2 regions of the Fervidobacterium riparium genome follow, and region 1 is predicted to be linked to the other one. Evidence: predicted binding sites of a transcription regulator. Region 1 holds the regulator's gene; the other holds the start of a gene.
What was found. Region 1 encodes HrcA, which represses chaperone genes, less so after heat shock. Its sites were predicted from a motif close to ATTAGCACTCNNANNNTNNGAGTGCTAAT; they were not measured.
Positions count from the first base shown of each region.

Region 2: the regulator HrcA is predicted to act here: its motif matches at 1,865-1,893, upstream of groES (co-chaperone GroES).

Region 1 covers NZ_CP009277.1:604,764-608,187, forward strand. The annotation lists gene rpsB (30S ribosomal protein S2) at 1-276, shown strand, start outside; gene IB67_RS02690 (DMT family transporter) at 315-1,205, opposite strand; gene hrcA (heat-inducible transcriptional repressor HrcA) at 1,468-2,508, shown strand; gene IB67_RS02700 (nucleotide exchange factor GrpE) at 2,568-3,251, shown strand; gene dnaJ (molecular chaperone DnaJ) at 3,248-3,424, shown strand, end outside.
Region 2 covers NZ_CP009277.1:2,224,956-2,228,379, forward strand. The annotation lists gene groL (chaperonin GroEL) at 1-1,534, opposite strand, end outside; gene groES (co-chaperone GroES) at 1,562-1,831, opposite strand; gene IB67_RS10580 (hypothetical protein) at 2,118-2,744, opposite strand; tRNA gene IB67_RS10585 (tRNA-Ala) at 2,940-3,015, opposite strand; gene IB67_RS10590 (hypothetical protein) at 3,263-3,424, shown strand, end outside.

The DNA of each region.
Region 1 (3,424 bases):
AGGAAAGAAAAGATAGCTGTCGAAGAAGCGAATTACCTTGGAATTCCTATCGTAGGTATGGTAGATACAAACTGTGACCCAGATCCAATCGACTACGTAATTCCATCAAACGATGACGCAATAAGGGCAATCGCTCTTATCGCAGCCAAGATAGCGGATGCTTACTTGGAAGGCAGAGAAGGCGTTGCGTACTCAGCAGAAGAAGCTCAGGTAGTATCCGAACCAGAAGAGATAGAGATAAACATTCCAGAAAACCTTGAAGAAGAAGAAATATAACAATTGAACAAAATATAAAAACACAAAAGACCTCGGCGTCAAGCCGAGGTCTTGTTTTTAGCTCTCGAACTAAGGTACGAATTGGCAACAAGTGATGCAAGTATCATGACCATACCGATTATTTGAATAAAGAGTATCTTTTCATGACGAATCAGGCTACCAGCCAATACAGAAACGATTGTCGTCAAATTAGAAAATAGAGACGAAACGGTCGGTGAGACTTTGCTGAGCATGTAATTTACCAAGAAGAAAGCAACTGTTGAAGATAAAACACCAAGGTACAGAGCACTGATAATTGCTGATAAATTCGTCGTTATCTCGAACTGACCAGTGATTAAACTCATGGTTGTGAAAAACAAAAAACCTGTCAGCATCATTGTGAATGTTATTTCCATAGGTTCGAAGAGCGCTGATAACTTCCGCGAGAAAATATTATAAAGTGCTGCAGAAAAGACGGCACACAGAACTAACACCTTTCCTATGAAAGCTCCTTTTTCAAATCCGCCGCCTCCAACTATTAGAGAGACGCCCAAGAAGCTTGTGAATGCAAACAAAACCTGAAACCAGTGTAGCTTTTCCTTAAGCATGAATGGACTGAGAAAAGCAATAACAATGGGTATCATCGCTATTATCATACCAGCCTCTGAAGAAGTTGCGTACCTCAAACCATTCGTTTCAAAAATAAAATACATTATAGGCTGGAAAATAACAACTTTCCACAGCTTCCAGTAAGGCTTCCTACTTATACGGACAACTTTCAGAAAACTTAGCAACAGAATAGCAGCGGTTGCTATACCAAACCTATAAGACAAAAACGTGTAAATCCCCACGTACTCAATGCCAGCCTTTGTGAACAAAAAAGAAAGTCCAAATATCAGCGAAACGGTAACTCCAGCAAGATAAACTCTCCAGTTTCCATTCTTCCCCATTATTATTCCCCTTTCACAGGAATTCACGAAAATTCTCATGGAACATCAATGGTTCGCAAAGCGTACCATGTTCACAACAATATTTTAAACCATAATCCTGAGCTTGAAAAGATAGGAATGTTCGGACTTCTCAAAAGCTAAAGAATTGACAATAGTACACATTTATGGTAATATTTTAGCAGACAAAACATATGATTGCTAATTTGTTTGACAATTCACAGGATATACTTTTATCGATTTCGTAATATCCGGAGGTGATAGAATGGACATCACCGAAAGGCAGAAAAAAGTGCTGTACTGTATTGTACAAGAGTACATAAACACGAAAGCTCCAGTAAGTTCGAAGAGAGTCTTAGAAAACGCTGCACTTGAAAGGTCAGGCGCAACTGTCAGAAATGACATGAACAGGTTGATGAAGGCTGGTTACATATATCAGCCACACACATCGGCGGGTAGGGTACCTACCGATAAAGGTTTGAGATTTTACGTTAACGAACTCAGAAAAATAAGAGATGAGATAAAGTCAAAGAGCACCCACGTTGAGACAGTTGCGAATTTCCCAATGGGCGATATGGAAAAAGTGCTAACTGGGGCAGCCAAATTGCTGAGTTCATCAACAAAAGGCATGGTAGTTATAGAGAAGCCAAGTCCGTTGAATCTTAGGATCAAAAGAATTGTGATAACACCTGTTAGCAGAAACTTTTCTATTGCAAATGTCGTAACTTCGCTTGGTCTGAGTTCTTCTATACCTCTCCAACATGCAGAAATCGATAGCGGCGAAGAGATAACACACATTGAGGAAGTCCTGAACAAGCTGATTCAAGGTCTAACACTTAACGAATTCAGAACGAAATTGAAAGACATCTTCTCGAAGTTAAACAATCTCAATAGCATAAACGGCTTTGAAATAAGTAATATGAGCAAGGGATTCTTGGAGATAACTGAACGCTTATCGATGGAAAGCTACGAGGATTATATCACCGAAGGACTTTCAAACCTTTTAACAAACGACAGGATTAATTTACGAAAACTGCAGAATATACTTGCTTATGTATCAACCGATGTTTTCTACAAAGACCTCTTAGAACTCAAGAATGATGTCTATGTGGGTAAAGAACATGGTTTGCGTTTCTTGGATGACTTCTCAGTCATTATAGGACCATTCTATGCGGAAAACAACCCAATAGGACGAATCGCCGTCTTATTTGATAAGTTCAGCCGATATGATCATGTGTTCGAAAGCTTTGAATTCATGCTCAATAGATTGACTGAATACTTCACAATAGTCTCGAGAAATGTGTGAAATGTGTTAAATGCGTAAACTAATAAAATATATAAAAGATGAACTGAGGAGGGAAAAATATGGAAAAGGAAAGAAAACTGGAAAATTTAGAAGAGAAGGAAAGGAAAATTGCTTCAGATAACACAGATAATTTGACTGAAAATAAAGAGGAAGTTTCGAATCTTGAAAAGGAAAACAAGGAGTTAAAAGAAAAGATCTCCGAGCTCGAAGCGCAGTTGAAAGAAATCCAAAACGCGGCTCGGGTTATAAAAGCAACATTCGAAAATTACAAGTTAGACGCCGACAGGCAGATAAGAGATGCGAGCAGAGCTACCTCTTTAAGGATTATGAGAGCGATGATACCTCTCTTAGACGATTTCAAACGAGCTTTTAAACATTTTGAGCTATCAAACAACCTCGAGGAATTCAAAACTGGAGTGGAAAAGATATACGAGAAATTTGTCAGAACACTTGAAAATGAGGGGTTAAAACAAATTGATGCAACTGGCAAGTTTGACCCGTTCAATCACGAAGCATTCGAAAGGGAAGAAAGAGAAGACTTGGAAGAATACACGATCACCGAAGTTATAGAAGATGGTTATACCTTCAACGGTCAGGTTATTAAACCTGCGAAAGTAAAGGTTGCAGTCAAGCCAAGAAAGAAAAAAGAACCTGCAGAAAATACTGAGAACACAAACAGTAACAAAGACAACAGTGAAGGTAAAAGCTCTGAAAGCAGTGCGGAAAATAGAGGTGAGGCATAATGCCAGCTAAAAAGGATTATTACGAGATACTTGGCATTCCAAAAAATGCCTCTGACGATGAGATTAAAGCGGCTTACAAAAAGCTTGTCAAAGAATGGCATCCGGATAGGCACGTCGGAGATAAAAAGAAGCAGGCAGAACAGAAATTTAAAGAGATTCAAGAAGCATACGAA
Region 2 (3,424 bases), 630 kb from region 1:
CTGCAATCGATGCAGCGTTCTGGAGTGCGCTTCTTGTAACTTTTGCTGGGTCGATTATACCACGTTCGTACATGTTGCAGTATTCACCTTTGAGCGCATCGAAACCATATGCTACTTCATCCTTGCTCATCACGTTGTGAATGATTATTGCACCATCGTAACCTGCGTTGAGAGCTATTTGTCTGATTGGTGCTTCGAGTGCGTTGTAAACTATCTGTGCACCGAGCTTTTCATCGTCTGAGAGTTCTTTCAAGAGTGGTTCAACAACTTTTCTTGCTCTCAAGAGCGTGATTCCACCGCCAGGAACGATACCTTCTTCAACAGCTGCCCTCGTTGCGCTGAGTGCGTCTTCGATTCTGTGTTTCTTTTCTTTGAGTTCTGTTTCTGTTGCAGCACCGACTTTGATGACTGCAACTCCACCTGCGAGTTTCGCCATTCTTTCTTGCAATGTTTCTTTTTCGTATTCACTTGTTGTCTGTTCTATTTGAGCTTTAATCTGGGCTATTCTCTTTTTAATTTCTTCTGGTTTACCCTTACCGCCGACGATTATCGTTTCGTCTTTCTTAACTCTCACAACGTCTGCTCTTCCAAGATCCTGGAGTGTGAGGTCTTCGAGGTTGATTCCAACTTCTTCGCTTGCAACAATACCACCTGTGAGGATTGCGATATCTTGGAGCATAGCTTTCCTTCTGTCACCGAATCCAGGAGCTTTGACTGCAACCGTGTTGAGTGTTCCTTTGAGTTTGTTAAGAACGAGTGTTGTAAGAACTTCACCTTCGACATCTTCTGCGATGATTACGAGTGGTCTGCCTGTTTGTGCAACTTTTTCAAGGATTGGAATGAGTGGTTTGACGTTTGAAAGCTTCCTGTCTGTGATGAGTATGAATGGCTCATTGTAAACAACTTCCATCTTTTCTGGGTCTGTTACGAAATATGGAGAAATGTAACCTCTGTCGAATTGCATACCTTCTGTGAACTCAACGTATGTATCGATTGTTTTGCTGTCTTCGACTGTGATAACTCCATCCTCACCGACTTTTTCCATTGCCTCAGCGATGAGTTTACCGATTTCTTCACTGTTTGCACTGATGGATGCAACATGTGCGATATCATCTGTGCTTGAAAGTTTCTTGGAAATCTTCTTTATCTCTTCAACAACTTTTACAACAGCCTTATCGATTCCTCTCTTAACAAGGATTGGGTTTGCTCCTGCTGCGACCATTTTGAGTCCTTCTTTGATCATTGCTTGAGCAAGAACTGTTGCTGTTGTCGTACCGTCACCGGCTACGTCATTTGTCTTGCTGGCAACTTCTTTAACAAGCTGTGCACCAAGGTTTGCGAATTTGTCTTCAAGTTCGATTTCTTTTGCGATTGACACACCGTCATTCGTAATCGTTGGGCTTCCCCATGATTTTTCGATAACAACATTTCTACCTTTTGGACCAAGAGTAATCTTCACCGCGTTTGCAACTGCGTCAACACCTGCTTCGAGCGACCTTCTTGCTTCTTCACTGTATCTCAACAACTTTGCCATATCTCACACCTCCTTGATTTCTCTACTTTACTCTTCGATTTTTGCGAGAATATCGTTTACATCAATGATGATGTAATCTTCATCGTCTATCTTCAATTCTGTTCCCGAGTACTTGTTGTAGATAACCTTGTCTCCAACTTTCAGTGTGCAATCTTCTGGAAGCTTACCAACTTCAACTATCTCAGCCTTCATGGGTTTTTCTTTTGCAGCATCTGGAAGGACAATTCCACCTGCTGTCTTTTTTTCTTCAATGATGGGCTTAATAAGTAACCTTTCACCGAGTGGTTTCACTTTCATACTCTTACCCCCTCCTGTCTAAGATTTGGTTTGATTATCACTCTAATATTCCGTTTGCTAATTTTAGTATAACAAAAAAGGGCAGTTTGTGAATTGCCGTTTTGACTGAATATAGCTTAATGTTAAAATCTAAACAGAAATATTTGCACATTTCTTCTTTTTTCTTATTCTTTCTTTGGATAAAATTTTCAGATGTTCATCGTGCAGATAAATTCATGACATTTTGAGAAACTCAACAACATATTTGTACCTTAGTTTCTTAATACTCGATATATGAGTCACATCATCATTCAAATACGTCTTTGATATTTTCATGAAACTCCTCAAAATCTTCAACTTGCTTCTCAACAAAGTCCTTCCACCTTTCAAAATCGCTTACAGCCAACTCTATACGTTTTTTCCAATCAACTAAGTGACTAACAAGCTGTTTCATGTTCGATAACGATTGGACATCAACCTCATTTTGAAGTTTACTGACGGTCAAAAACATCTCTACAACTTTATTGTTTCCAGTTTTTACAAGTTCCATCAACTGAGAAAACTGTTTCTCCCAGGTTTCAAATACACTTACAACTTTTTCAGCTGTTTCTTCAAAATCGTACTCTTCATTATCATCTTCATCGTACTCACCGATTTGGTCTATTGAATTCTGTGCCATATCTATAAATTGATCAACCATGTCGTAGAACTCCTCGAGCCAGTCGTCCATGTTGTCGGCTAAATCAGATACGTAATCAAGCCAGTCTTCTACCTTCTCAGAAACTTCTGAAACCATATCTGAAAGTTCGTCTAAGACCTCATTCAAAGAAGAGAGATAGTTGTTTTTTTGATTAACAACGAAGAGCTTTTTCTCAAGCTCGGTATGTTTGTTAATAATTTCTGAAATACGCTCATTAATAGCTTCAAAATCCATATACGTCCCCCCTTGTAGCTGTTAAATATAGGCTCAAATGAAAGTGTTCAACTGTCTTAAGCAGTACCTGTAAATTTCTTCGCTTTATTATATCACAAATCTAAGAGGTCACATTTAATCTTGCTTCTAATCGACAAATTAATAAACAAAAAGCCCTGAGAAGAATTCAGGGCTTTTTCACGATCTATTGAAATTTGGTGGAGCCGATGGGATTTGAACCCACGACCTCTACCGTGCCATGGTAGCGCTCTCCCACCTGAGCTACGGCCCCACAAAAGAACACAACAGACCAAACTGCAATGAGATTATACCATAACCTATAGAAAAATCAAGATAGTTAACTATGTTGGTCATAAGTCGATAATACTAAATGTCGTTAGAAAAAACTTGCCCAAGAAATCAAAGAGCAGTGAAGAGTAATACTGAATGCTCTTAAAATAAGGAAAATCGAAGCAGGCTGTAGAATTATTCATTGGTGGCTTTCTAAAATCAAAATTGCACTTAGGAGGTGCTTTGTTATGTATAAGTTCCGTAGGAAAGCAAGGATAACAAGACTTGTTAGTTTTTTGCTTGTTATATTGACCATTTTCTTCTTTACTTCATGTTCAACAACTACAAGCACGGATACTGACAAGTTCGTGGTCTCATATCCGAATGTTTCAAAAGTAAATCAAGACATC